DNA from 3 places in the Ignatzschineria rhizosphaerae genome. Region 1 is predicted to be linked to each of the others. Evidence: riboswitches for the same ligand, from Rfam matches in the RefSeq annotation. Region 1 holds a riboswitch; each other region holds the start of a gene.

Region 1 (10,214 bases):
TGATTAACTCTGCGCATTCTGCGATTTTAGCGCAATATCATTACGATCGATTACCGATTGATAATGTATTGTCAGAGCGAATCTATACCCTTTACTTAAAAGCTTTAGATCCACAGAAAGTTTTCTTTACGCAATCTGATATTGATGGCTTTGAACAATATCGTTATCAATTTGATGATTTTGTAAAACGCTCTCAGCTTGATGTTCCCTATGATATGTATCGTTTGTTATTACAACGTATGGATGAGCAATATGCGTTGGTAAAAGAGCTTTTAGCAGAGGATTATGATTTTGATGTTGATAAAAAAATCATTATTCAACGTAAAGATGAAGCTTATGCTAAAGATCAGGCTGCATTGAGATCACTTTGGAAAGATCGTTTACAAAATGAATTAATCAATTTAATGGTAACGGATGAAAAGCTCTCATTAGCAGAAGCTAAAGAGAAGCTTCAAAAGCGTTATAACACTCGTAGTAAGCGTATCCATGATATGGAAGAAGGCGAGTTATTTAGTTTAGTCATGAATGTGATCTCTTTAAGCTTTGACCCCCATTCAGGTTATTACTCTGCAAAACAGATGGAGCAGTTTAATATTAGCATGAGCCTCTCGCTTCAGGGCATTGGTACAGTATTAAGGCAAGATGATGATTCTGTAAAAATTGTAGAGGTTGTGACAGGTGGTCCTGCTGACCTTACAGGGCAAGTGCAAATTGGTGATGAGATTATTGGGGTTGCCCAAGGCGAGGATGGCGAATTTGTTGATATCGTGGGAATGCGTTTAGATAAAGTTGTCGAAATGGTTCGTGGTGAAAAAGGAACGACTGTTCGATTACAGATGATTGGCAACAAAGGCAAAGGCGCTGAGAAAATTGTTAAAATCATTCGTGATACTGTCAAACTCGAAGAGCAAGAGGCTAAATCTGAAGTCTTTAATATGCCTTCAGAAAATGGCAAAGAAGAGTATAAATTAGGGGTAATTACACTTCCGGCCTTCTATAGTGACTTTGAAGGCAGTAAACAGGGCGTTGAAGACTTTAAGAGCACCACAAGAGATGTGAAAAAACTCCTTCTACCGCTTATCAATGAAGAAGATATTGATGGTTTAGTGATAGATCTTCGTGGTAATGGTGGGGGATCTTTAACAGAAGTTATTGACCTATCAGCACTTTTTATTGGTAGCAATAAAACAGTTGTTCAAACACGCGGCTTTGATGGAAATACAGATGCGCAAGGAAGCACTGTAGAAGATCTGATCTATTCAGGACCAATGGTTGTTTTAGTCGATCGTTTAAGTGCATCAGCAAGTGAAATTTTTGCCGGTAGCATGCAAGATCAAGGTCGTGCGGTGATTGCAGGGTCTACCAGTTTTGGCAAAGGAACTGTTCAAACAATGATTGATTTGAGTAGAATCCTCGCAAAATCCACAAAACCTGGGCAATCTAAAGTTACCATTGCAAAATTCTATCGTGCAAATGGAGAAACCACACAAGAGAAAGGGGTTGTTCCGGATGTGACTTTACCAAGCAGTTATGATCCTACAGAGATCGGTGAAGCAAAAGAGATGTATGTAATGTCTTGGGATACAATTGAAGCTGCGCCAGATTATGATCCTTCAGTGGTGATTAAGCCTTCTGTCGTGGATAAACTTCAGGCGAAGAGCTCGGCGAGATTTAAAACAGATGAGAAACATCAAATTTATCAGCGTCAAGCCAATAAAACTTTAGATCTATGGAAGATCAATGAGCTAAGCCTTAATCTTCAAGCTCGTAAGGAGAAACTGAAAGCAGAAGAGGCTGAAAATCTTGAATTACAAAATCGTATGCGAGTGCTGTATGATTATGAGCCTTTAACTTTAGAGGAGTTTCGTAATGAAGATGGTACCTATACAAAATTGTTAAAAGATACAGAAACTGATCTTATTCTTGAAGAGGGATTGCTTATTTTAAGAGATGTGGTGGATCTTCAACATCAAAAGAAATAAGAAATTGCTGAGAAACCCTATCAGTAAATAGAGGTCATAGAATTTGTAAGATCTAGATGCGATAAACTATTTAAATCTTAGATTAAGATCGATCAATACCGTGAATTTAAAAGAGATAAAAACCTCATCATTTTGAGGTTTTTATTTTTTAAACGTATAAAATATGACGAATATAAGTAGCTAAACGTAAGGGATATTATAAAAGATGGAAGATATTAAAGGTAAACGCGTCATTGTTGGCATGAGTGGCGGTGTTGACTCATCTGTTGCGGCGTTTCTTTTAAAAGAGCGTGGTGCTGATGTCCACGGAGTTTTCATGAAAAACTGGGAAGAGGAGTTTGACCAAGGTTATTGTACTGCTGAAGATGATCTTAAAGATGCAGAGGCGGTTTGCGAAACCTTAGGGATTCCTCTTCATAAAGTTAACTTTGCCAAAAACTATAAAGAACGTGTATTTGATTATTTCTTAGATACTTTAAAGGATGGTTTAACTCCTAATCCTGATGTGCTTTGTAACAAAGAGATTAAGTTTAAAGCATTTTTAGAATATGCCGAGGAGCTCGGCGCTGATTATTTAGCAACAGGGCACTATACTCGTGTTAAACGAGAAGATGGGAAAGCATATCTTTTAAAAGGAATTGATGATAATAAAGATCAGAGCTACTTTCTCTATCTTTTAAATCAGCAGCAACTGATCAACACGCTCTTTCCTATTGGGGATTATGAGAAGTCTGAAGTTCGCCAAATTGCGTTAGATAATAAGCTCATTACCTTTGATAAAAAAGACTCTACCGGCATCTGTTTTATTGGTGAGCGTGATTTTACAGATTTTATTATGCAATATTTACCAACAGAGCCAGGAGAGATGATTCTACCCAATGGGGAAGTGGTTGCAGAGCATAAAGGTCTAGCATTTTACACGATTGGTCAGCGTCAAGGTTTAGGTATTGGCGGGCGTAAAGATTCCAATGGTGAGCCTTGGTTTGTAGCGGATAAAGATCTTAAAAATAATAAACTCATTGTGGTACAAGGAGATCAACAAGAACTCTACGGTAGGGGCTTGATTGCTCGTGAACTTCATGAGATTAATCCTATTGATTGGGATGAAGTGAATCCACGATTAACCGCCAAGATTCGCTATCGTCAAAAAGATGTGAAGTGTCAGGTAACTGTGGTAGAAAATAATCGTATCGAAGTTACCTTTGATGCGCCGCAAAGAGCAATTACACCAGGCCAATCGATTGTCTTTTATGATGGCGATATCTGTTTAGGCGGCGCATTTATTGAATCTAAAATCGCTTAAAACTTTGAGCTAACGATTTAGGCTAAAGAGTATTTACAGTAATTAAAAAAACGTATCAAAGTATCAATGATACCCCAAAAGCTAGACGCAGCTTTTGGGGTGTTTTTCTTTTTTTAATGAAAAGGAATTCTTTTCCTAAAAGATGCATTGTTAATACGATAAGAGGAAGATGTATAAGTGGTTTTTAACGAAGTAAGCTTGTATTTAAGGAAGAGGCTTATTTTTTAATATATTACCGCTTAAATAGCCAAAATGGCTGATTTAAACTATTTTTTGTCAAAAATCATGGCGCAATTTATCGATTATTCATATAACCATTGATCTATTAGGACAAAGATCAATCATAACAGCCTCTTATTAAGGTATCTCAATTGATAATAGCTCTCAATTAAAGTACACTAAGACCACTTTGAAAATAATAAAAGAATGAGCATGAAACTACTTGAGCTGTTTGAATCTTTCATAAAACCTTTTAAGCATCACCCTGATGAAGCTCCACCAACAACACTCTTCGCCTTTTATTGGCACTATGTTAAACAAGTAAAATGGGTTTTTGTAGGGCTTTTAGTTATTGGTTTTTTTGTCTCTATTCTAGAGATTGCTCTCTTTAGTTATATTGGTAAAATTGTCGACATGGTGGAATCAGTAAGCTCCCCTAAAGAGCTATGGGCAGAGCATTCTGGTGAATTTATCTGGATGATGGTAGTCATTGTCTTACTTCGGCCAATAGCATCATTAATCCATAATCTCATAATGAATCAAGCGCTAACGACAAACTTTACCTCCATGATACGTTGGCAGCAGCATCGTTATGTCTTAAAACAGAGTATTAATTTCTTTCATAGTAGTTTATCTGGCGGAATCGCTGCTAGAGTCATGAATACAGGCCAAGCGATTCGAAACTCAGTCATTATGTCTACAGATTCTATGTGGCGTGTGGTGATATACGCAGTAACAACAGTGGTACTATTTTTTGAAGTGAATATTTGGCTAACGGTACCGATTTTATTGTGGATACTCGCTTATATACTGCTTTTAAGCTACTTTTTACCTAGAACTCGAAAAAGATCCCATCGCTCGGCAAAAGCACGCTCTAAGCTAATGGGGCATGTGGTTGATAGCTATAGCAATATTACAACCTTAAAACTTTTTTCTCATAGTTCTAAAGATGAAAATGATGCAAAAGCAGTCATGCGTGAACAAACCGATGCAGCGCTCTACTCAACAAAGCTTTCCACATCTATGGATTTCTCTTTGATGATGATCAACAGCCTACTAATTGCAAGCACTGTGGGCGTTTCACTCTATCTATGGGGCACTTCTTTAATCACGGCCGGAGCTATTGCCTTTACGGTGAGTTTAGTGATTCGAATTAATACTATGTCGAGCTGGGTCATGCGTGTTGTGAGTCATATTTTTGAAGATATTGGTAGCGTACAAGATGGGATTAAAGTCATTGCGCAAGAGAGAGAAGTTGTTGATGCTAAAAATGCTAAAGCCCTCAAGAATATTGAAGGTGAAGTGATCTTTAAAGATGTTGATTTCCATTATCATCCGGCAAAACCGATCTATGAGACTTTAAATTTACATATTAAAGCAGGTGAGAAAATTGGGTTAGTAGGGCCTTCTGGCGCTGGAAAAACGACTTTAACCCAGATATTACTAAGACTTTATGATGTAAAGGGTGGTGAAATTACCATTGATGGGCAAAACATTGCCGGTGTAACGCAAGATAGTTTGCGGGAAAATATCGGTGTTGTGACTCAAGAGCCGGCGCTTTTCCATAGGTCTATTCGTGATAATCTTTTATACGGTAACCATGATGCAACAGATGAGATGCTCTATGAAGCTTTAAAAAAGACAAAAGCTGATGAATTTGTCAGAGAGCTCGTTGACCAAAACGGCAAACGTGGGTTAGATGCTTTAGTGGGGGAAAGCGGGGTAAAACTCTCTGGTGGTCAGCGTCAACGAATTGCGATTGCTCGTGTATTACTAAAAGATGCACCCATTTTAATTTTAGATGAAGCAACCTCAGCCTTAGACTCTGAATCAGAAGCAGTTATTCAAGAAAATCTCGGCATTTTAATGGAAGGCAAAACGGTGATCGCCATTGCTCATAGACTCTCGACTATTTCAGAAATGGATCGTTTAATTGTGATGGATCATGGAAAGATTGTCGAGATGGGAAGTCATCAAGAGCTCGTGAAGAATAACGGTATTTACGCATCTTTCTGGCGTAAACAAGTCGGTCAAGATGCTATTTAAATGATGTTTTGATAAACCCTAATCTAATAATATTGAATCAACATTTTTTGTATTTTTAAATCCCTTTAAAGGATATAAAATCCTTAAAGGGATGTTTTAATTGTCTTATTTTTTAAAAATAAAATAGTGATAACTTGCTCAACAATTACTCATAAAATCGCTGTTAAATTGCTTATTTAACGCTATTTTGATCTGTTTTTGAGGCTTTATTACAAAATAAATTTGACAAAGCTGTGAAATCAAGCGTACTATCTCTTCACAAATTGCAGGTACCTCGTTAGGTGAGGCTCCTGTACGGAGACATGCTACTGCCCAGAAACGTCCAAAGACGCCAACGGGTTTGAACAGAGACTATCGAGTTAAGGTGGTCTATAACGTAGCTAGAAAAATAAAATTTTCTTATGCCGTACAGTGCTAAAGCTCAATGAATTGGAGGGATCAATGCAGGGAGCTTTTTAGCGCCTAATTATTGGCGTGCTGAAAAAGCTGCTATGCATTGTCATGTTGTGCTAATACAGACATTGTAAAAGCGCACCTTCTTCATTGAGGGTGCGCTTTTTTGTTATGGCTTTAAAAAAGCTTCTTATTACACACATTTCAATCATAAGGAGTTCAGTCATGATCACAACAAATAATGCTCATGTACAACTCAATACCATCACTCCTACAGTGGAGCAGATGAAGGCTAGAACAATATGGATCAATCTTGTTTCTCCGCCACAAGCAAAAATTAGTTCCGTACTTACGGCTTTATCACTGCCAAGAGATACGTTAAATCAGCCTAGAACTAGTCTTTTAAAAAAAATTGGCGATGTATTACTACTGAAATTGGAGATTCCTAAAAGAAATCTGCCAAACTCAGCAGTACCATACCAAGTCACAATGCTTACAATTTTGGTAAAAGACAATAAAGTTGTCACGATTAGTGAAGGGGATTGCCCGCTTCTCATGCGTTTAGAACATGAGTATCTTGTGAGATGGGCAGAGCAGGACATTACGAGTTTTGTGTATCGCATCTTATCAATCACAACCACAAGTTTCCTAAATGCGACGAAAGAAGTGAGTGAGACGATTGATAAGTTTGAAGAGAAATTAAAATCTTCTTTTAGCAATCGCAGTGTTTATCAGTTGATTAATCACAATAAAAGTTTTCTCTATTTCTCAAGAGCTTTAAATCGTAATCATCAGTTACTAAAAACCTTAGAAGAGAAAAGTTATTTAAAAGCAGATAACGAACAAGATCTTACACTTAGCGATCTGATCGTAGAAACTGCGCAAGCTGAGAGTTTAGCAAGAGTTTATAACAGCAACTTAAGTAGTTTAATGGATGCATACTCGGCATTGATTGAGAATAATTTAAGTTTATCAGTCCAGTACTTAACGATTTTTGTGACAATTTCGGCAATTCCGATGGCCGTAGCGGGCATTTATGGGATGAACACTCCATTACCGATACAAGATGAACCTTATGCATTAGTAGCACTTGCAGGATTAAGTGTATTCCTGATTGTGGTGGTTTTAGGCTTCTTTAAAAAGAAAAAATTAATATAAAAATTTTAATGATCAGGAGAGATTCCCATGTTAAAAATTTACAAAAATGGTCAAGACAAAATGCTCGTAGAAGAAGCTGTAATCAGACCAAACAGCTTAGTAATGATGATTGCGCCAACGGCAGAGCAAATTAATCAAGTCACCCGTGATTATGATATTCCAGAAAAATTCTTCCTAGATGCCTTAGATCAAGATGAACGTCCACGTTTAGAGCGTGATGAAAATAGCTATCTCATTGTATTGAATATTCCTCTTAAAAACCCCAATAGCCAAATGAAAAATGAAGCTCCCTATTTAACGCTTCCTTTAGGAATTATTCATACGGAAAATAATATTTTCTTAGTGAGTAAAGAGCCACATCCAATTCTTCAAGATTTGATTGATGGAGAGTATGGACAGTTCCAAACACATATGAAAACAAAAATTACGCTACTTCTCTTTAAAGCAGTGGCCAAACATTATGATGATCATCTTGGCTTTATCAATGATGAAGCTGCGAAATTGCAGCAAGAACTTAATGAGTCATATCACAACAAAGAGCTCTTTAGCTTAATTAACCTTAATAAGAGTTTGGTGTTTTTCTCAACATCACTCTCGGCATTAGTGATTTTATATCGTCAAATTATGCAAGGTAAAACGCTGAAAATTCAAGATGAAGATCGCCGTCTTTTAAATGATATTTTAGCAGATATTGAGCAATCAGCCGATGTTGCAGAGATGCGACGTGAGAGCTTAAGTAACTTAATGGATGCTTATGCAGTGATTGTTCATAACAACTTAAACACTGTTCTAAAAACTTTAACAGCAATCGCAATAGTGATGATTATTCCGACGATGATTGGCTCGATCTTTTCGATGAACGTCGATTTACCAGAGGAGCATAATCCAATTTCTACGGTGATTATTGGTTCTGGAATGATGGGGATTAGTATCATTTTATTACTTGTTTTCTACTTCAAAAAATATATTAAATTTTAAGATCACATCATGATCCAAAATTTGCATTAATAATTTATAAAAGGAGATCAATGATGATCCAAATCTACAAAAACTTAGTGATGAATACTTACCATCATGAAACAGCAATCACTTCAGACAACTGGGTTCGTGTTATTAACCCTGATGAAGCAGAGATTAAAAGATTAGAGGATAAGCTTAATATCTCGCGCTTTTTTATCGAAGAATCACTAGATGCCAATACTCGACCAATGATTGAAGAGGAAAATGGTATTACGTCTATTATTATTCATATTCCTTATATGGATCCTACGATTACTGAAAACTCCAAAGGCATTCGTTATCGTACTATTCCTTTTGGCATTGTCTTAACAGATACTCATTTTGTGACAATTTGTAGTGTAGAAGCGGAGATTTTACTCAATGCTTTTATTAAAAATTGCCAAGGGTTAGGGAAGCATATGCAGGTACAAAACGTTTTAGATATGCTCCATCATGTTGCGCAAAGATATCTTCGCTTAATGCATACCATGGAATTTGAGATTGCAGAGGCAGAAGAAGAGTTATCACGCTCATATAGAAACTCAGAGCTCTATACATTACTCTACTTAAATGAAGGTCTTCTTTTTATGACAATCTCTTTAAAACAGATGTTATACCTTATGCGTAAAATCAATCATGAACAATATCTAGAGATGCTGCCTAACGGTGTTGAGCTATTTGAAGATACTATCATTGAGATGGAGCAAGCATATTCTGTGGCGCAAATTAATCAATTAAACTCTAATAACGTCATGGATGCTTATGGCAATATTATTCAAAATAACGTGAGTCATATTGTTAAGTTGTTAACTGCTTTAACGATTGTGCTATCAATTCCGACATTAATAGCGAGTATTTATGGAATGAACGTTCCATTACCATTTCAAGAAGAGCCAGCTGCATTTAGTATTTTAATTGTGGTAATGGTTGTGCTTAGTGGTCTTGTGGCAGGATTCTTCTATAAGAAAAAATTCTTTTAATTATTAGCTTTGATTAATGTAAAAACTTCATAAAAATATTCATCAAAGGATAAAAAGTATGCGCTTATATTCTCTTAATTAAGACAAAAGGAAGGTTGAATGAACGGACATTCATGAAGCCCTTGGTACTACGGTATCAAGGGCTTTTTTAATCTTTGTTTGTAATAAATATTGATTATTCTTGAGTGATAGAATATTAAAACCGTATGCTATATAAAATACCGGCAACTTTAATATTTTATTAAAATCTACCGGCATTGAAATATTTTTAAAACGTCAAAATATCAATATCTATGAGTGATTAAACGTCAGCTTTACCTTGCATAACTTCACGGACGATATATTCAGCAATCGCAAGTGATGAGGTTGCTCCTGGTGATGGAGCATTACGAATATGTGTAATATTACCATCGCGGCGAATCACGAAATCATCTACAAGCGTACCATCTGGATTCATTGCTTGTGCACGAATACCTCGAGTTGCAGGTTTTACAGTCATATTAGAGAGCGATGGTACATACTTTGTCGCTTCATTAATGAAGTTCTTTTGGCTAAATACAGTTTTAGATTCACGCATTGCAGCAGGAATATTACGAAACGCAAAGCGCCAAAAGCCAGGATAGAAGATAAATTCTTTAATATCTTTAAAGTTAAAGCCTTTTCCATCATAGTTTTCACGAGCTTTAGAGAGAAATGCATTAGGACCAATTGTCATTTTTCCATCAATACGTTTTGTAAAATGTACCCCTAAGAATGGGTATTTAGGATCTGGAACTGGGTATATCAATCCTTTAACATCATGTGTAAATTGATCATCAAGCACAAAGTATTGACCAAAGAATGGCACAATTTTTGGCGTTTCCACATCACCAGAATTCTTCGCTAAACGATCAGATTGAAGACCCGCACAGCTCACTGCATAATCAAATTGTGTTGGATAGACTTTTCCACTTTGAAGCGTAATAGTAATTTTACCATCACTATTGTTTTTAATAGATTGTACTGGGCTATTAAGCTCAATTTTACCACCACGTTCAATAATCTCTTCAGCAATACGTTTTGCAATTTTTTCATAGCTAACAATGGCTGTTTCTGGAGAGTGAAGGGCAGCAACACCGATACAGTTTGGTTCTA
Region 2 (10,214 bases), 400 kb from region 1:
GAATGGTTAAATGAAGTGAAGAAAATTAAAGCTTCTTTACATTAACTTCATTGTTCGAAAGTGAAGAAGAGCTAGGAAACTAGCTCTTTTTTTTATAAGTGTATTAAAGTTGCGCAAATGTTACAGGTTATCATTTAAAACGTTTAATTCACCTATGAAAAATCTAAATATCCATGTAAAATAACAATCATTATCATTCGAATTGATATTCCATTTGTAAAAGGCTAGTTCTATAAACATGAGAATACGATATTGGGTTCTCATTCTCTTAGTATTATCTGTGATTTCCCTTTTTGTGGGAGTCATTAATATTTCAGTGAATGACCTCTTTAATTTAACTGATGCGCAAAAACAGACGATTCTGATTAGTCGCATTCCAAGATTGATTACAATTTTAATTGCCGGCGCAAGTCTCTCTATTAGTGGCTTGATTATGCAAAAATTAAGTCAAAATCCTTTTGTGTCACCCACGACAGCAGGAACGATGGAGTCCGCTCGGTTAGGGATTTTAATTGCGATCTTATTATTTGCCGGTGCTTCACCCATTATTAAAATGGCATTAGCATTTATCTTTGCGCTACTTGGCACGTTTATTTTTATGAAGATATTGCATCATATTCGTTATAAAGATGCGATATTTGTCCCCTTGATAGGTTTAATGTTCGGGGGGATTATTGGTTCTATCTCTACCTTTATCGCTTATAAATACGATTTAATTCAAAACTTATCATCTTGGTTAATTGGTGATTTCTCAATGGTAATGTCAGGGCGATATGAGTTAATTTATATCTCAATCCCTTTAATGATAGTGGCTTATCTTTATGCTCACCAATTCTCTATTGCGGGAATGGGGCAAGATTTTGCTAAGAATCTAGGACTTAAATATAAGCAAATTATGAATATTGGTTTGGCAATTGTCGCAATGATTACGGCATCTGTTATTTTAACAGTGGGAATGATCCCCTTTTTAGGACTCATTGTGCCTAATATTGTCTCGCTTTATATGGGGGATAATATTCGTACGACACTGCCTTATACAGCTATTTTGGGTGCGATTGTGGTTTTAGTTTGTGATGTTGTTGGGCGTCTTGTGATTTATCCTTATGAGATTCCTATTAGTGTGATGATTGGAATTATTGGTAGTGCAATTTTTATCTGGTTGCTCTTTAAAAAGGCGGCAGCTGCATGAGTAATCGTACAAAATTAATAATTTTAGCAATCTTGATGCTCACGAGCGTTTCTTTATATCTTTTTTATCAGCTTGGGAGTAATTGGGATTACGCATTGCCACGTAGGGGATATAAAGTTGCGGCAATGGTCGTTGCAGGAAGCGCAATTGCATTTTCTACAGTCATTTTCCAAACGGTAACTCATAATCGTATTTTAACGCCCAGTATTATGGGGTTAGATTCACTCTATCTTTTAGTGCAGACTCTCTTGATCTTCTTCTTAGGTAGTAAGAATTTCACGATGATTAGCAATGAATGGCTATTTCTCTTATCTGTTGGTGTTTTAATGCTTTTTTCCATATTACTCTTTAAAGGTGTTTTAGGTAAAGAGGGGAGATCGGTCTATTTCTTGTTACTAATAGGGATCGTCTTAGGGGCATTATTTCAGAGTTTAGCGACTTTCATGCAGGTTTTAATTGACCCTAATGAATTTATGATTGTCCAAGATAAGATGTTCGCAAGTTTCAATAACGTTCAAGTAAAATTACTATGGTGGGCAATTGGGATTTTAGGCGTGACATTTATCTGTTATATCCCTTATATTAAATACCTTGATGTTTTATCCTTAGGGCGAGATCAGTCTTTGAATCTTGGCGTCTCTTATCAGCGCATCGTCATGATTACCTTGATCGTTGTCGCAATTTTTACAGCCGTGTCAACAGCATTGATCGGACCGATTACCTTTTTGGGCTTATTAGTCGCAAACCTTGCCTATGAGGTTTTTAAAACTTATCGCCATTCTATTTTATTGGTAGGTGCGGTATTAGTTTCAGTGATTGCTCTATCGTTCGGGCAGGTCTTAGTAGAGCGAGTCTTTAGTTTCACGACGACGTTAAGTGTCATTATTAACTTTATCGGGGGAATCTACTTTATGTACTTATTATTAAGGGGGAGCAAGTAATGGTTGTTGTCGAAAATGTTTCCAAGCTCTTTGGGCAAAGAAAAGTCGTTGATGATGTCTCAATTTCAATCCCAAAAAATAAAATTACTTCATTGATCGGACCTAATGGCGCAGGAAAAAGTACCTTATTAGGCATGATGAGCCGGTTGTTAACCCCAGATAATGGCAATGTGACAATTGATGGTCTTTCAATTTCTGACTGGAAAGGGGATGATCTGGCGAAGAAGATTTCGATTTTAAAGCAAGCTAACTACCTTAATTTAAGAATTACCGTGAGAGAGCTCGTGGCTTTTGGTCGTTTTCCTCATAGTAAAGGACGATTAACAGCAGAAGATCAGACCTTTATTGATGAAGCAATTGAGTATATGGGCCTCTCTTCGATGCAAGATAAATATATTTCAGAGCTCAGTGGTGGTCAAAGACAGTGTGCTTTTATTGCAATGGTTGTTGCGCAAAATACGGAGATCATCTTTTTAGATGAACCTTTAAATAATCTAGATATGAAGCATTCTGTAGAGATTATGCAAGTGCTTCGTAAGTTAGTAGATGAAAAGAATAAAACGATTGTCATCGTGATTCACGATATCAATTTTGCCTCTTGTTACTCAGATCATATTATCTCTCTTAAAAATGGTGCCTTGGTGCATGAAGGTGCAACCGAGAAGATTATTGATAGTAATATTTTAAGGGATATTTATGATATGGAGATCCCTATTCAGATGATTGATAATCGGAGAATTTGTGTCTATTTCTCATAAAAATAGATAAAAATAAACTTTATTATCGAGAATCTCATGAATTGGAGATTAATGCTGTTTTTAAGTATTTGATATTTTTATATTAAAAGAGAAGGGGAACATTCTTTATATCGGTGAGGAAAATATATTGGGTGAATCCCTTTTTTTAAGGTATCCTAATGTGAATGATTCTCAATTTAAAAAAGGATTGAGTATCAAATAGCGTTTTAGTATTCTTAAAAGTCTTGATAAATCAGGCAATTGATTACAGATTAAATAAGAAATTGAGTTTTAGATCTTTAAAGTATATGAAAATTTTAAGCTTGGTAAAATTATAAGGAGTTACCGATGAAAACAAAAATGTTTAAGAGAGTTGTGATTGCATCTGCATTAGCATTAGTTTTAGCTGCATGTGGTGATGAGAAAAAAGCAACAACCGAGACATCATCAACAACAAATCAAACAACAGAAACAACACAGCAAGCGGCACCTAAAACCGTCACTATTAAACATGGATCGGGCGAAACAGTAGTTCCTTTAAAACCTGAAAAAGTGATCTCATTTGATTTAGGGGCAGTAGATACCTTAGAGAAGATTGATGTTGATATCATCGGTTTACCAAAAGCAAACCTTCCTAGCTATTTATCGAGTTATAAAGCAGATAAATATGGTGATTTTGGGAGTTTAAAAGAGCCTAACTTTGAAGCAATTCATGCGGCAAAGCCAGATGTGATTATTATTGCTGCTCGTCAAGCTGCGCTTTATGATCAATTTGCAGAAATTGCCCCTACATTAAACCTCTCTCTTGATGAGAAAAATTACGTTGAATCAACGGCGAATAATGCAAGAGTGATGGGGAAAATTTTTGATAAAGAAGCACAAGTTGAAGCAGAGATAAAAGCTTTAGAAGATAAAGTTGCAAGCGTATATGAGCAGACAAGCAATATGCCAGATACAGCGCTTATTCTCCTTGTGAATGATGGTAAAATCAGTGCTTATGGTTCAGGTTCACGTTTTGGAATTATCCATGATGCTTTAGGATTTAAATCAGCTGATAAATCAATCCAAGTTTCAACTCATGGTCAAACCGCATCATTTGAATATGTGATGGACTTAAACCCTGATTATATCTTTGTGGTAGATCGTAGTGCGGTTGTTGGTAATAGTGAAACATCTGCAAAACAAGTTGTAGAAAATGATCTTGTGAAAAATACCAATGCGTATAAAAATAACAAAATTATCTATTTAGATCCAAATGTTTGGTATCTCTCAGGTGGCGGACTTAAATCAACTACTCAAATGGTGGATGATGTACAAAATGCCATTAATAAATAATTATTAGATCAAGATCTTTAATTAAAAACGCAGCTTGCTTTATAGGGCTGCGTTTTTTTGTGATCAGACATATAGCCTATTCGGTTTCAGAAAAATAGCTTTAAAAGTGAAACCGTGTAGTGGTGCCTTAAACTCACTTGTAGGGTGCTAAATAGAAGGGATTCGGCGCTTTTTATAACTAATGTGTCGGCAATCTGATTCAGTTGCTTTTAAACCGATTTCACTATAATAAAAAAATCCCAGTAAACAATTTACTGGGATTTATCTATTTCGTTCTCGTTAAAAAATTAACGGCGATTTTTACTCGCTGCAATACGTAAACGAAGTGCGTTCAATTTAATGAAGCCACCAGCATCTTTTTGATCGTATGCGCCGCCATCATCTTCAAATGTTGCGATATCTTCATCAAAGAGTGAATCATCAGATTTACGGCCGACAATGATCACGTTGCCTTTGTAGAGTTTCACGCGAACAACACCGTTCACAAATTTTTGTGATTCATCGATCATTGTTTGAAGCATTTCACGCTCAGGACTCCACCAGTAACCGTTATAGATGAGGCTTGCATATTTTGGCATGAGCTCATCTTTAAGGTGCGCAACTTCACGGTCTAAAGTAATCGACTCAATTGCACGGTGTGCTTTAAGCATAATTGTTCCTGCTGGCGTTTCGTAGCAACCACGTGCTTTCATACCAACATAGCGGTTTTCAACGATATCAACACGGCCAATACCATTCGCGCCCGCAAGTTTATTTAGTTGTGCCATCACATTTGCTGGAGATGTATCCACACCATCAATCGCAACGATATCACCATGGCGGTAAGTTAACTCAACATAAGTTGCCGCATCTGGTGCTTCTTCAGGAGAAACAGTCCAGCGCCACATGTCAGCTTCAGGTTCGCTCCATGGGTTTTCTAGTGATAAGCCTTCATAAGAGATATGAAGAAGGTTTGCATCCATTGAGTATGGGGATTTTTTACCACCACGATCAATCACGATATTATTTTTCTCAGCGTAATCGAGAAGTTTCTCACGAGACATTAAGTCCCACTCACGCCAAGGAGCGATGACTTTAACGCCTGGTTTAAGCGCATAAGCACCAAGCTCAAAACGCACCTGGTCGTTCCCTTTACCGGTTGCGCCGTGTGAGATCGCATCAGCGCCTGTTTCGTTAGCGATTTCGATTAAACGTTTTGCGATTAATGGGCGAGCGATTGAGGTACCAAGAAGATACTCACCTTCGTAGATTGCGTTAGCGCGGAACATTGGAAAAATAAAGTCACGAGCAAATTCTTCGCGAAGATCGTCAATATAGATCTCTTTTACGCCGAGCGCTTGTGCTTTCTCGCGTGCTGGTTCAACTTCTTCCCCTTGACCGATATCTGCTGTAAATGTTACTACTTCGCAATTATATTCGTCTTGTAACCATTTAAGGATTACGGAAGTGTCTAACCCGCCTGAATATGCGAGAACCACTTTATTGATTTTTTCCATTACAGTCTCCTGTCGACTTTTGGTATGAAAGATTATTTTCTAAGTTCAAAGAGATCTTCCACTTCGGGAATACTCTCTTTATCGGTGATAAATAAGATTAGATGATCATTCTGTTCAATAAACATGGAGGGCTCAATCTTCATGACTTTTCCTCGGCGAATGAGTCCTGCGACCACAACATTTTCTGGCCAGCGGATTCCTTCTAAGGATTTTCCAACGATTTTTGAGGTTTCGGCATTCCCGTGGGCAATAATCTCCATTGCTTCTGACTCGCCTGATCTAAGAGAGTATACCTGAACAATATCTCCTTTTCTAATGTATGTGAGTAGTGTACTTAATGTAACTTGTTGAGGTGAGAAGGCGAGGTCGATATTTGACTCATCTTCGATCATTTCTAGATAAGAAGAACGGTTAATTAACGACATTGAGAATTTTGCGCCTAAGCGTTTTGCCAGCATTGCTGACATAATATTGGTTTGATCATCATTGGTGAGCGCACAAAAAAGATCAGTTTTTTCAATATTCTCTTCAAATAAAAGCGCCTCATCTGTGCAATCACCGTGGAGAATCAGGCTTTTGTTAAGTTGTGCGGCTAAGTGATTAGCACGATCAGCATTCGCTTCAATCAGTTTTACATGGGTAAATGATTCTAATGCTTCAGCAAGTGATGCTCCGATATTTCCGCCGCCGGCAATAGTGATGCGCTTTGCTGAGCGCTGTTTTGCTTGAAACTGCTCAATAACTTCACGAGCATCAGAGCGAGCGCAGAGAAAGTAGACCTCATCATCTTCTTCTAAGATGGTGTTTTCATCAGGAATAAACTCAGAGCCCTCGCGGTAAATGGCAACATAGTTAATATTGAGATGGCGAGTTCGGCGTTTAATTTTAGCAAATCGTCTTCCATAGAGTTGTGAGTCCTTTTCAACGCCCATAGAAACGATGAGCGCTTCCCCTTTAGAGAAACGGAGGACATCAAGCGCGCCTGGCAGCTCAATGATATTTTTGATGTAGTTTGTAATAAGCGTTTCCGGGCTGATAACAACATCAATATGGAAGGTTGAATCGAGCTTATTGCCAAAAAGATCCCCATGACGAAGATAATCTTGAGAGCGAACACGCGCTACTTTTAGTTTAATGCCAAAAACGGTATGCGCCACTTGGCAGGCAACGATATTGACTTCATCACTTGATGTGACTGCAATAATAACATCCATGCTCTCAGCACCGGCCTCTTTTAAAATCACAGGGGAGGCTGCATTACCGCGAATGGTACGGATATCATAACGTTCTTTAAGAGATGCAAGCGGCTCATATTGATTATCAATAATTGTAATATCATTTTGCGCTTCTTTTGATAAAACATGCGCAACCGTAGAGCCAACTTGCCCAGCACCTAAAATCAGAATTTTCATTACTTGAGTGGACCTTTTTTATAACAGGGCAATAATACCGCAAATAGCATTAAATTTGTACCTTTTTTCATAGCATTATGCGCTAGATCTAAGATAATAGGTGGTAATTATTTTCAACTGCGCAAATTGCTATCATTGAAGGGTTGTGGTATAATTTTTGCCTTAAATTCCCAGTAGGTCTTTAATATCATTGCGCTTAATGAAAGGCAATAATTGAGGAGAGTTACTAACTTAGATCATTCAAATCGATAATGATTCCTCGTTAGGTGAGGCTCCTATATGGTTGTAAGCTGTTGCCCAGAAATGTCGAGAGACACCAATGGGTCAGCAGGAATAATCGAATTAAGGTTATTTCTAATACAGTGAGAATGAATAGTTTAGTCAATGACTATCGGTTCTAGCCATATAGTGCTAAAGTTTTTACGAAGGAGGGGCCTTAACCCGTATCTTGCGAGTTCCTCGTTAAGGCGTCGAAAGACTATTTCTATTAAGGCAAAGGATATCCTTGATAAATTTAGGCTTTCAGAATACGTTATTGTTGAAGCAGCAATAAGCTAGAAATTAGGGGAGATCATAGGAATTGAGACCAATCTTTATTTGAAGATTGTTTTTTTATGGTGCTCTCATTTATTTCTAAAGATTTTGCGTAATTGGTACATGGTGCAGTATAAATGTACTGAGAGCTTTAATATTCAAATAGCGTCCTTCAAGCTATAACCTCATTCTAATTTTGTAGATCAGTATCGATCACGCCAAGTCATAGGAGGATGCTTATGGTTCAACAGCAAAATGTTAAAAGACCACATGAGTTCGCAGAGGAAACTGTCGGATCTTTAATGGATTTTGATTTTATTTGTGTTCCTGAAACGTATACTGTTGGTGAGGCATTTAAGTATCTGAGGAAGAATGTTCACGGGAAGGCCAATATTCACTATAGCTACGTGATTGATCCAATGGGCGTGCTTGTTGGGGTATTATCGCTGCGTGAACTGTTAGGCGCTGATGAAAATAGTATCTTACAAGATATTATGTCTCCTACCTCTTTAAAATTAGATTACAACCTAGACCAAGAAAAAGCGGCCAAAATATTCCAAGATTCAGATCTTGTAACGTTACCTGTAATTGATAGTAATGGGCGAATGATCGGTGTGCTTCATGTTGATGAAATGATGGATGTTTTACAACAAGAAGCGACTGAAGATATTCATAAAATGGCATCGATCTCGGTCGATGATGATGAAGAGGTCAAAGGTCTTTTAGAGTCATCAATGGCTTGGCTTTATAAAAAACGTATTGGCTGGTTGGTGATTTTAGTCTTCGTAAACCTCTTGTCAGGCGCTGGGATTGCAAGTTATGAAGAGTTATTGAATGATCATATCTATGTGGTGTTTTTCTTACCGCTTTTAATCGCAAGTGGTGGAAATACAGGATCACAATCGACAACGCTTGTTATACGAGCGATGGCGATTGGTGATGTGACAATGAAAGATTGGGGTAGGGTGTTCGTTAAAGAAGCATTTGTCTCCTTTGCGCTAGGTTTAACAATGGCAGCAGCGATCGCCGTGATCGGTTATTATCGTGGTAGTGATTATGGTGCCGGCACTGAAACGGCGATTATTATTGCGTTATCGATGGTGATTGTGGTGATGTTTGGGGGACTTTTAGGGGCGGTGATTCCTTTTGTCTTTAGACTCTTTAATCTAGACCCAGCCACAGCAAGTACGCCACTAATTACCTCTATCTGTGATATCGCAGGCGTCTTTATCTACCTAGGGATTGCTAGTATGTTCTTGCAACTATAGATTAAATTATCTGCAAAAAGAATTGAGTGAGATTTTGCAGGAATATATCTGCTATGATCGGTGAGTGATATCATCGATCATTTTTTTTAAAGAGATAGAAAAGGAGAGGGAAGTGGCACAAGAAGACCAATTATTAAAGAGTTTTACTCGCTATTTCTCCATACAAAATCTCTCTGTTGCATTATTAGGCTTCTCATCTGGATTGCCGATCTTAATGACGCTATCAACTCTTACTTATTGGCTCTCAACTTTAGGGGTGGAAAAGTCAGCAATAGGGCTTGCCTCGTTATTAGGTATGCCATATTTACTCAAATTTATTTGGGCGCCATTACTAGATCTATTTCAATTGCCAATTTTACGAAAATTAGGGCGGCGTAAGGGGTGGATTATCTTCTTTCAGGTGGCAATTGCGCTTATATTTTTAATGTTAGCCATGATTGATCCTAAAGAGTCTCCTTATTTATTGGGGGTATTAATTTTCTCTTTAGCTTTTGCTTCAGCAAGTCAGGATATAGTGGTCGATGCTTATCGTATTGATGCCCTTGATGAGAAGACGCAAGCATACGGCGCAAGTAGTTATCTCTTTATGTATCGCATTGCCATGCTTTTAATGGGGGCTGGCGTTTTAGCGCTATCTGATCTTTATTCTTGGGGATTAATCTTTCAAGGAATTGCCTTTATTGTGGCAATCATTACAGTTTTAACCTTATTTATTCCAGAAAAGAAGCAAGAGGAAGCGAAAGATGCTTCTGAAGTTAAGGTATATAGCAATCCTTTTAAGCGATTTATTGAAGGGTTTGAGCAGTTTTTTAAACGGGATTATGCGCTATTATTCTTGTTATTAGTGGTTTGTTACAAATTACCCGATGCTGTTTCAGGCGTAATGGCAACCCCGTTTTATCATGAGATGGGGTATAGCGGTACGCAAATTGGCGCCGTTTCAAAAATATATGGTTTAGTTGCAACGCTGTTAGGGGCATTTTTGGCAGCTGCGATTATCAATCTACTAGGGCTTTATCGTAGCTTAATAGTTTCGGCAATCTTAATTGGCGTGACTAATTTGGGTTATCTCTTAATCATTATGTCGCCAAGTTTAACGATGTTAATGGTGGCATTGAGTGCGGAGAATTTTATTTCAGGTTTCTCAAGTGCCCTCTTTATCATGTTTTTAGGATTACTGTGTGATCGTAATGCCTCCGCTACGCAATATGCACTGTTAAGTGCATTTGCAACATTTGGGCTGCGCGTATTAGGCGGTGCCTCTGGCTTTATGGTAGAAGGACTTGGTTGGGCGAACTTCTT
Region 3 (10,214 bases), 1.1 Mb from region 1:
TTGAGAAGCCTAAGCAGTATCTAGAGATCAACGGTCAGACAATTTTAACCCACACGCTGAAATTGTTAATATCTGTGCCTGAAATTAGAGGCGGCGTTGTTGTGTTATCAAAAGAGGATAAGACGCCTTTAGCCATTGAAAATGATCATCTCTGGGTAACCATTGGGGGAGAAACACGTACAGATTCTGTTTTTGCGGGGTTAAAGTTTTTATCACAAAAACTGACATCTTTGGGGAAAGATCTTTCCAGTATCTGGATTGCGGTGCATGATGCCGCCCGTCCTGGTTTAACATCTTTAGAGATGTCTCATTTTTTTCAATCTGTTTTGAAAGATCAGCCAGAGGGCGGTGCGATTATGGCGCTTCCAGCACAAGATACTATTAAGCTTGTAGAAGGGGCTTGTATCACAAAGACATTAAATCGAGATCAGATTTGGCTTGCACAAACACCCCAGATGGCGCCGTTAGAGATGTTGCTCTCATCAACAGAGAAAATCATGATGGATGGTGCAAATGTCACAGATGAGGCTTCGGTTTTAGAGTATAATGGCTACTTCCCAAAAGTTTACCGAGGATATCATCACAATTTTAAGATCACCTACCCAGAAGATCTTAAGTTGATGAGCCTCTATTTTAGTGAGAGAGAGAAATGCGAATAGGATTTGGCTTTGATGTCCATACCTTTAAAGAAGGTGATCACTTAATGCTTGGCGGTGTAAAGATTCCTTTTCACAAAGCTTTTAAAGCCCATTCTGATGGTGATGTAGTACTTCATGCATTAACGGATGCTATTTTAGGGGCTGTAAAATTAGGCGATATCGGGACTTTATTCCCCGATACAGATCCGGCCTATAAAGATGCCGATAGCCGTAAACTATTAGTACAGGCTTATCAGTTAGTATTAGATCGCGGATATGAGATTGGGAATATTGATATTACGATCATGGCAGAAAGACCCAAAATTTTGCCACATCGACAAGCGATAGAGCGTATTATTGCCGGCGATCTGATGATTAGCGAAAATGATATTAATGTAAAAGCGACCACAATGGAAAAGCTTGGCTTTGTTGGTCGTGAAGAAGGAATTGCAGCCCAAGTTGCGGTTCTTCTTAAACCGCAGTAAGCTTAAATATTAGCCTTAACAATTTAGGGTATTAAAAGGTGCTGTGATAGCACAAAATGTAACAAGTAAGGGTTTATGAACCCTCATTCATCTAATTGAAGATAGGACTTAGTAGAGTATGCAACAACAGAGAGATATTTTTGTCACAAACGCACTGCCATTTGCCAATGGCGATATTCATCTTGGGCATCTTTTAGGTTATGCTCAAGCAGATATTTGGGTGCGTTTCCAACGAATGCTTGGGAATAATGTCTACTATATTTGTGCAGATGATACTCATGGAACGCCTATCATGCTTAAAGCTGATCAATTAGGCATTACGCCAGAGGAGTTGATTGCTAAAGCTCACGCTGCGCACTTACAAGATTTTGATCGTTTCCATATCGATTTTGATAACTACTACACAACGCACTCAAAAGAGAATCAGCAGTTGGTAGAAGAGATCTATCTAACACTTCAAGCAAATGGTTTAATTGAAACTAAAACAATTGAGCAGTTTTATGATGAAGAGCGCAAAATGTTCCTGCCCGATCGTTTTATCAAAGGGGAATGCCCAAAATGTCATGCGAAAGATCAATATGGGGATAACTGTGAATCATGTGGCGCAACTTATCGCCCAACCGAGTTAATTAATCCTTTCTCAGCAGTGACAGGGAAAACGCCTGTAATGCGTCCTTCTGAGCATTTCTTCTTTAAATTATCAGATCCACGTTGTGTGGAATTCCTTCGTGAGTTCTTAGAAGATAAAGCGCGCCTTCAACCAGAAGCGGCTAATAAAATGCGCGAATGGATTGGTGAGGAAGGGGATTGCAAGCTTTCTGATTGGGATATCTCTCGTGATGCGCCTTATTTTGGTTTTCCAATTCCTAATGCGGAGAATAAATATTTCTATGTTTGGTTAGATGCGCCGATCGGTTATTTTGCATCTTTTAAAAACTACTGTGACAAAACAGGTGGTATTGATTTCGAAAGCTTTATTAAGAAAGAGAAAGCAACTGCTGCCAACACTGAAATGGTGCATTTTATCGGGAAAGATATCATGTATTTCCATACGCTTTTCTGGCCGGCAATGCTCAACTTCTCAGGTCACCGTGTGCCATCGCAATACGCAATCAATGGTTTCTTAACGGTTGATGGCGCTAAAATGAGTAAATCTCGCGGGACCTTTATTACGGCAGATTCTTATATCTCTCAAAATCTTGATCCTGAGTGGTTGCGTTACTACTTTGCGGCAAAATCTAATGGGGCTATTGATGACTTTGATTTAAATCTTGATGATTTTGTCAATCGTGTCAATGCCGATCTTGTTGGTAAATATGTCAATATTGCGTCACGCACGAGCCGTTTTATTGCCAAAGAGTTTGATAATGAACTCGGGGATATCGCAGCAGAAACCAAAGCTTTAATCGCCTCTATTATTGATCGTAAAGCTGCGGTGAAAGCAGGTTATGAGAAGCGTAATTTTGCGGCAGCACTACGTGAGATTTCCGCAGCGTGTGATGATGTGAATGAGCATTTTGACCAGATGAAGCCTTGGGAGATTGCAAAAGATGAATCAAAACGTCAATTACTCCAAGATCTTTGCACAGGCTATTTAGAATGCTTTAGATTGCTCTCCCTCTATTTAAAACCCGTGTTACCAATTGTTGCCGGTAAAGTAGAGAGCTTTTTAAATGTTGAGCCATTATCATTTGCGGCATTAACAGCAAGTTTAGAAAAAGGCCATAAAATTGGGAGCTATGAGCATCTGATGACTCGTTTAAATCGTAAGGATTTAGATAAGCTTATTGAAGCAAATAAAGAGGCGTTAGCGGCGGTTCGTAATGATGCGGCAGATAATCAAAAATCAGATAACGTTAAAAAAGAGGTAAAGGCAGAGAGTAAAGAAGCAGATGCCGGCGATTACATCTCGATTGATGATTTTGGTAAGATCGATCTTCGTTTAGGAAAAGTTTTATCCTGTGACTTTATTGAAGGGGCAGATAAGCTCTTAACATTCCAGATTGATTTAGGGGAAGAAAAACCACGCACGATCTTTTCAGGCATTCGTAAATTCTACGAAGACCCAGCGGCGCTTATCGGCACTTATGTGATTGTGGTTGCAAACCTTGCACCTCGTAAAATGCGTTTTGGCGTGAGTGAGGGGATGATTCTTTCAGCCTCTACAAAAGATCAATTAACGCTCTTAACAACATTAGGTGAATTAGCGCCAGGGGCGAAAATTTCGTAAGCGATTAAGTCATTAAGCGATTCGAAAGAGCATTTTAAGCATAGGAAAAGCTAGTCTCAAGTAAGACTAGCTTTTTTGTTCGCCATTTCATGTTATACCGCATCGTTTGGAGACTAAAAAGGACATGGAGGATCAATCAGCTAGGTTCTATGTCTTTTCGAAATATGGATGGTTGCATAATAGGAAACGGTGAACGGGCAGAACGCAATAATAATGAGGATCATGATCTCTTTCTGATTTATTCTTGGTGAGATCATGATCTTTTTTGATTAAAGCGTAATGAAAGCACTCGCAATCCCAAAGTAGATAAAGACACCGACGATATCGCAAATGGATGTGATGAGCGGTCCACTTGCTGTTGCTGGGTCCATTTTGAGTTTGCTAAAGATAAAAGGTAATGAAAGCCCGATGAGACTACCGATCATTACTACGAAAACCATTGTTAAGGCAACAATAAAGGCAATCTCCATGCCACCGCGATACATTCCCACAAGGGAAACAGCAAGCGCCATAGTAAAACCAAGGAGCGCGGAAACAAGCGTTTCTTTACTGATCATCTTAAACCAGTCTCTCATTCTCACCTCACCAAGCGCCATGGCTCGAATCACAAGGGTAGCAGACTGTGCACCAGCGTTACCGCCACTATCGACCAGTAATGGTAAGAAAAAGACAAGCGCTACATTGCTTTCGATAAGATCTTCATAAGTTGCAATTCCAGCGCCGGAGAAGACATTCATAAAGACAAGTACCACAAGCCAAGCAATACGTTTGCGGTAAAGAAGCCCAATGGTGGCCGTTAAGATATTTTGATTCTCTAACTCATCACTTTTGATAGATGCCATGCGGTAAATATCTTCCGTCCCCTCTTGCTCCATCACATCTAAAATCTGATCGATATGAATAACGCCAAGAAGATGCCCAGATTCAGCAACTACAGGAATCGTGACAAGTTCTGTTTGTTGGAATAATTGGGCAACCTCTTCTTGGTCAATGGAAGTGGTGACTTGCTTGAGCTTTGTTTTCATCACCTTAGAGATTGCCTCATCGCCCTTTGCTGAGAGAAGCTCTCTAATAGCAACAACGCCTACTAAAATCTTATTTTCATCAAGAATATAGACATAATGAATATCTTCTCTTTGATAGAGATTTTGACGAAGGTAGTGGATCGCTTCATCCACAGTTTGATGCATATCGAGGGTGATAAAGTCATTGGTCATGAGCGACCCTGCTGTTTCTAATCCAAACTTCATATTGCGGTCTTGAATTACCATTTTTTGCTTAACTCCGTATCTTTTATTTGCATAAAACGACAGTAATTTGATTGCTGTCTTCGATATATTTTGTTAAGCGCGGCAGTGCGCGGCAGCCGACGCTGGTATCCACTCTAAAGAGCTTATAGATGATCAGTCTATTTTAAGATCAAAAAAAACACCCAACCACAAAAGTGTGAGGAGGGTGTTTTTTGCAAACGCGCACAAAAACGTACACGATCACGTTGATCTCTCCTCTTTCGTAAAGTTTTAGCACTATATGGCATGGGGATGATCCCGGCTACATTAGATACCGCCTTAGCTCGACAGTTTCTGCTGACCCGTTGGTGTCTCTCGACGTTTCTGGGCAGTAGCTTATCTCCATATAGGAGCCTCACCTAACGAGGATAGTTAGCAATCATTGCTAACCCAAAATAATTTGTTGAGCGCATTGTTACGTAAAAATTTTCAATTGGCAAATATTTTTGGCTGTAAATTTTTTTTATATTATAAAAATTCTCATTTCAGCCACGTCTTTTTAAGGAGAATTAGTCGCTGATAAAAGTGTTTGAAAGGGGATTTTTGCGGGGGAAATATCAAAGTTTGATAGAAAATATATACAATCAATATTTTTTATAAATATTACTATTTAATTGTTTTATCAGTATTTTTCGATAGTTTAGAGATCTGTTACAGATGTTGCTTATTGATTTCTCAAGGTGTGAGAAACCATTTTGCAAAAGCTCATTTCTATATTATTGTCATGAGCTCTGTGTTTAAAAATTGTCACAATAATAAGGATTGTTTTATGGCAACTGATGCTGCACCTATTAAGAAAAAAGGTTTCTTAAACGCCGTAGAGCGTTTCGGAAATACGATGCCAAGCGTCACAATGCTCTTTATTTATGCATTAGTGATCTGTTGGATCCTCTCATTTTTACTCTCATTTATTGATTTTGATTATTACTTGCCTTCCCATGTGGAAGGGCAAGCACCGCAAAAGATTGAGGTCTTAAATCTTTTTACTTACGATCGGATCGTCACTTTTATTATCTCTACGGTGAAAAACTTTATGAGTTTCCCACCACTTGGCATTACGATTGTGGCAACACTTGGTATCGGCATTGCGGAAAAAAGCGGCTTTATTAATACGTCACTTAAGAAATTATTAAGTTTTATTTCTCCTCGCTTTTTAACACCAACAGTGGCATTTGTTGCGGTTGTCGCGCATATCGTGTCAGATTCTGCCTACGTTGTCTTAATGCCGGTTGCGGCTCTGATGTTCTATGCTAAAGGTCGCCATCCTCTTGCCGGGATTTCTACGGCATTTGCAGGTTTAGCTGGAGGCTTTAGTGCCAGTTTCTTACCCTCAAAAATTGATCCGATTATGCAAAGCTTTACACAAGATGCGGCGCGGATTGTGAACCCTACCTACGATGTTAACGTTTTAGCGAACTACTTTTTAAGCTTTGGTAGCACCTTTGGGGTGATTCTCATGTGCTGGTTTATTACGGAGAAAGTGGTAGAACCTTGGCTTAATAAAAACTGCCCATTAGATAGCCAGATTTCATCACAAGAGACAAAAGAGCTTTCAGAAGTCACTGCGCTTGATAAAAAAGGCTTTAGATGGGCAGGTTTATCTATTGTGGCGATGATTGTCTTAATTACGGTTCTTTTAATCCCTGAGAGCTCACCTCTACGTGCGCCAGATGGCAGCATGACAAGCTCAGATGCCGGCATTATGCAGATGATTGTTCCGTTAATTTTTATCTTCTTTGCCGTTCCCGGCATTATTTTTGGGTTTATGACAAAGTCATTTACATCCAGTAATGATGTGGTAAAAGCGATGGAAGATATTATTAAGTCTTTGATTCCTTTTATTGTATTTGCCTTTTTTGCTGCACAATTTTTGTATTCCTTTAATGTCTCTAATATCGGTAAACTGATCGCGCTTGCCGGTGCGGATATGTTAACCACAATGAAGTTCCCTGCAGAATTAACGATCTTCCTTGTGATTGCTTTGGTGGGCGTTGTGAATATTTTAATTACCTCAGCGACTTCTAAATGGGCGATTATGGCGCCGGTATTGGTGCCGATGCTGATGGCAGTTGGTATCTCTCCTGAATTAACACAAGCGGCATTTAGAATCAGTGATTCAGCGGTGAACGTCGCAACACCGATGTTCCCATTTTATCCGCTGATTATCATGTACTGCGCAAGATATTATACTAAAGCAGGCGTAGGGACACTTTGCTCAATGATGATCCCTTATACCGCAGGGCTCTTTATCGTGTTAACGCTCACGCTATATGCATTTTGGTGGCTGAATATTCCATTAGGATTTGAAAGTACTTACACTATTCCTGTAATAGGTGCTGGCGCGCCTTAATGGAAAATAGCGATTTCAGTCATCGATAGATCAACATAGAAAGGGAGAAAACTCCCCTTCTCAAAGGAGATTTTTATGTCATTAGGACAAACATTAACAGAACGCTTTTTTAGATATTTAGCAATAGAGAGCCAAAGCTGCGCTTCAGGAACAACGGTTCCTTCTACGCCAAGCCAGTGGAATATGGTGAAAGCCTTAGCAAAAGAGTTAGAAAGCTATGGTTTAGAAGAAGTTCATATTGATGAACATGGTGTTTTAACGGCATTTCGTAGAGGGACAATTAAAAATGTGCCAACGATTGGTTTTATTACACATGTAGATACGGTTGATGTGGGACTTTCTCCTAATATTAAGCCGCAAGTTCTACGTTATGAAGGAGAAGATCTTTGCTTAAATAGTGAAGAAGATATCTGGTTTAAACGTCATGAGCACCCAGAAGCAGAGCGTTACATTGGTGAAGAGATTATCTTTAGTGATGGCACTAGTGTGTTAGGCGCTGATAATAAAGCGGCTGTTACTTGCGTGATGGAGCTTGTAAAGCAGCTTGCTGATAGTAATGCAAATTGTGGCGATCTTTATGTGGCATTTGTGCCAGATGAAGAGATTGGTCTTCGCGGCGCTAAAGTGATGGACTTAGATCGTTTTAAAGTAGATTTTGCTTACACGATTGATTGCTGCGAAGAGGGGGAAGTGGTTTATGAAACCTTTAACGCTGGATCTGTCAAAATTAAGATTGAAGGGGTGACCGCACATCCGATGTCAGCAAAGGGTGTCTTAGTGAATCCTCTTCGTATTGCCCATGATTTAATGGGCTGCTTTGATCGTCTTGATACGCCAGAGCATACAGAAGGCCGTGATGGCTATTTCTGGGTAACGGCAATTAATGGCACGCCTAATGATGCAATCATGAATATCAATATTCGTGATTTTGATAAAAAGAGCTATGAAGCGCGCAAGGCTTTTGTCCATGAAGCAGTAGCGATGATTGCCGCACGTCATCCACGAGCGAAAATCGAGTGTGAAATCACCGATGTCTATAGCAATATTATCGATTCAATGGGGGAAGATAAAACCGCATTAGATCTTCTTTTTGCATCATTTAAGGCGTTAGCCATTGAGCCAAATGTGATTCCAATGCGTGGTGGAACAGATGGTTCAGCGCTCTCAACTAGAGGGATTTTCACTCCTAACTATTTTACAGGGGCTTTAAACTTCCATTCTCGTTTTGAGTTTTTACCGATCTCAGCTTTTGAAAAGAGCTTTAATGTAACGAAAAAGATTGTGGAGCTTGTAAGCCAACATCAAAAGTAAGAAAGATAGTGACATAGGATTAAGAAAGGCTTTTGATTTATAGTCGATTCGGTTTAAGAAACACTATTTTAAAAGTATTAAGGATGTAGAGTCTGTATCCAACTAACTTGCACGTTGCCGGATAGAACGATTCTTGTGCTTCTCATAATCGATGTGCCGGCAATCTGACTCAGTCTCTTTTAAACCGAAGATGTCCTATTTATAAGTTTTCACTACTTATCAAAAGTAATCCCCAATTGTTGTGGATAAGTTTTGTGATAAGAAATGTGTAACATGGGAAAAGTGTAAAGAGCCTGCTAAAATGCAGGCTCTTCTATTTGTGGCTATTAATTAGCCATTATGGGAACTTTGTTATTTTATGAATAGCTTTTGAGTATGGATATAGACAAATAGTGTAAGGATTAAAATAAAGAATAATCCCGCAAAGATCGTCATGAGATACGTAATATGAATGCTAGTAAAGGCAGATAGAGCTCCAAAAATAATGATAACAAGCGCTATAAAGCAGTGTTCAAAGAGGTATTGAATAGCAATCGCAGTGCCTGTATTTTTAAATTTGTTGCCACGTTCTTGAAGCAAAGCATTGAGTGGGACAAGAAAAATTCCGCCAAAAATTCCTATAAACAGTAGGGGAATATAAGCAAAACAGAGATTGTCTTGGATGATAAAAAGAATAATGGAAATACTCATGCCAATTCCTGCCCATAAACTGAGCTGAATATTCCTTTGGGTGATGGTTATTGCAGCAAGCACAGAGCCAAGAATAATGCCAATACCCACAATGAGAGTGAGTTGAGAAACTTTTTCAATGCCTTCGCCTAAAACTTCCCTAACCCAATCGTTGATTAATAATTTTAAAACAATCATCGCTCCCCAAAAAAGACTCGTGCCAAAAATAGCAAAGCGAGCTTTTTTATCTGTTAATAGCCGGCGTAAAACAATCGTGAATTTTTTTAAAATTATTCCCAAGTTCAATTTATCTTGATGTTTTGGGGGGATTTTAGGAATGAAAAGATTAAAGATAAGCGCAATTAAGAATGATGCAAAAGCGAGAGTAATGGCATAGAAAACATTAATTTCGGCAACGATACCGCCTATTGCAGATCCTAGTAAAATAGCAATGATGGTTGCAGCTTCAATAAGACCATTGGCTTTAATGAGCAGTTTATTTGAGACAAGTTCGCTAAGTATTCCAAATTTAGCGGGAGAATACACTGAGGCACCAAGACCGACAATGGCATAGCAGATAAAAGGGTTTACGCCTGCAAATAAAAGAGCTAGACCGATTATTTTAATGCTATTACCTATAAACAGCACATATCCCTTTGAGAGGTTATCTGCAAGATGACCTACAAGCGGGGCAAGGAAAATATAAAAAAGCACATAGGTTCCTTGAAGAATATATGTCGCTTCTTTGCCAAAGTTCTCTCGATGGATAATCTCCATGAATGCAAAAAAGAGAACATTAACCGCAAATGCGGAGAAGAACTGCGCCTTTAGAACCGTCGTAATGCCCCGATTAAATAGCTTCTTGTTGGTTTTGGTGACAGGAATAGGGGATTTAGGAACGTTTTTATTCATATTGAAATATTTCCTATAAGTCCTTTTATAGGGAAGTTATATTCTTTTAAATATACTCAACAATATAGCGCAATTTTTACTCAGGGATCTCAAATAACTCCATAAAGAAGGAATGGGAAATACCCTAATATGATTAATATCATAGGCTCATGACTTATAATTCTCTATCATTCAATGTTAGGCAAAGACATTTCGAATACGGATATGGATAAAAAGGGCTAACACTAAGAGGGAGAATAATCCGGCGAAAATCGCCATGAGATAACCGATATGAATAGTGGTGAGTGCTGATAATCCGCCAAAGATTAGTAGCGCAATCATCATAAAGCT

What was found. Region 1 has a riboswitch for magnesium ahead of MMG00_RS04465 (magnesium transporter CorA family protein). Riboswitches for the same ligand answer to the same signal wherever they lie in the genome.
Region 2: linked by a shared signal. The riboswitch ahead of mgtE (magnesium transporter) and the one ahead of MMG00_RS04465 (magnesium transporter CorA family protein) in region 1 are both predicted to bind magnesium.
Region 3: linked by a shared signal. The riboswitch ahead of mgtE (magnesium transporter) and the one ahead of MMG00_RS04465 (magnesium transporter CorA family protein) in region 1 are both predicted to bind magnesium.

Annotation. Positions count from the first base shown of each region.
Region 1 is NZ_CP093379.1:1,028,460-1,038,673, forward strand. It holds gene MMG00_RS04450 (carboxy terminal-processing peptidase) at 1-1,982, shown strand, start outside; gene mnmA (tRNA 2-thiouridine(34) synthase MnmA) at 2,188-3,285, shown strand; gene MMG00_RS04460 (ABC transporter ATP-binding protein) at 3,718-5,550, shown strand; M-box (ykoK) riboswitch at 5,817-5,992, shown strand; gene MMG00_RS04465 (magnesium transporter CorA family protein) at 6,169-7,101, shown strand; gene MMG00_RS04470 (magnesium transporter CorA family protein) at 7,129-8,079, shown strand; gene MMG00_RS04475 (magnesium transporter CorA family protein) at 8,130-9,080, shown strand; gene lhgO (L-2-hydroxyglutarate oxidase) at 9,382-10,214, opposite strand, start outside.
Region 2 is NZ_CP093379.1:624,009-634,222, forward strand. It holds gene MMG00_RS02835 (ABC transporter permease) at 239-1,189, shown strand; gene MMG00_RS02840 (iron chelate uptake ABC transporter family permease subunit) at 1,186-2,130, shown strand; gene MMG00_RS02845 (iron ABC transporter ATP-binding protein) at 2,130-2,888, shown strand; gene MMG00_RS02850 (siderophore ABC transporter substrate-binding protein) at 3,216-4,202, shown strand; gene MMG00_RS02855 (argininosuccinate synthase) at 4,490-5,698, opposite strand; gene trkA (Trk system potassium transporter TrkA) at 5,731-7,110, opposite strand; M-box (ykoK) riboswitch at 7,362-7,548, shown strand; gene mgtE (magnesium transporter) at 7,884-8,912, shown strand; gene MMG00_RS02870 (AmpG family muropeptide MFS transporter) at 9,025-10,214, shown strand, end outside.
Region 3 is NZ_CP093379.1:2,115,275-2,125,488, reverse strand. It holds gene ispD (2-C-methyl-D-erythritol 4-phosphate cytidylyltransferase) at 1-659, shown strand, start outside; gene ispF (2-C-methyl-D-erythritol 2,4-cyclodiphosphate synthase) at 650-1,123, shown strand; gene metG (methionine--tRNA ligase) at 1,242-3,353, shown strand; gene mgtE (magnesium transporter) at 3,623-4,624, opposite strand; M-box (ykoK) riboswitch at 4,852-5,016, opposite strand; gene MMG00_RS09320 (AbgT family transporter) at 5,412-6,992, shown strand; gene pepT (peptidase T) at 7,068-8,303, shown strand; gene lplT (lysophospholipid transporter LplT) at 8,655-9,884, opposite strand; gene lplT (lysophospholipid transporter LplT) at 10,062-10,214, opposite strand, start outside.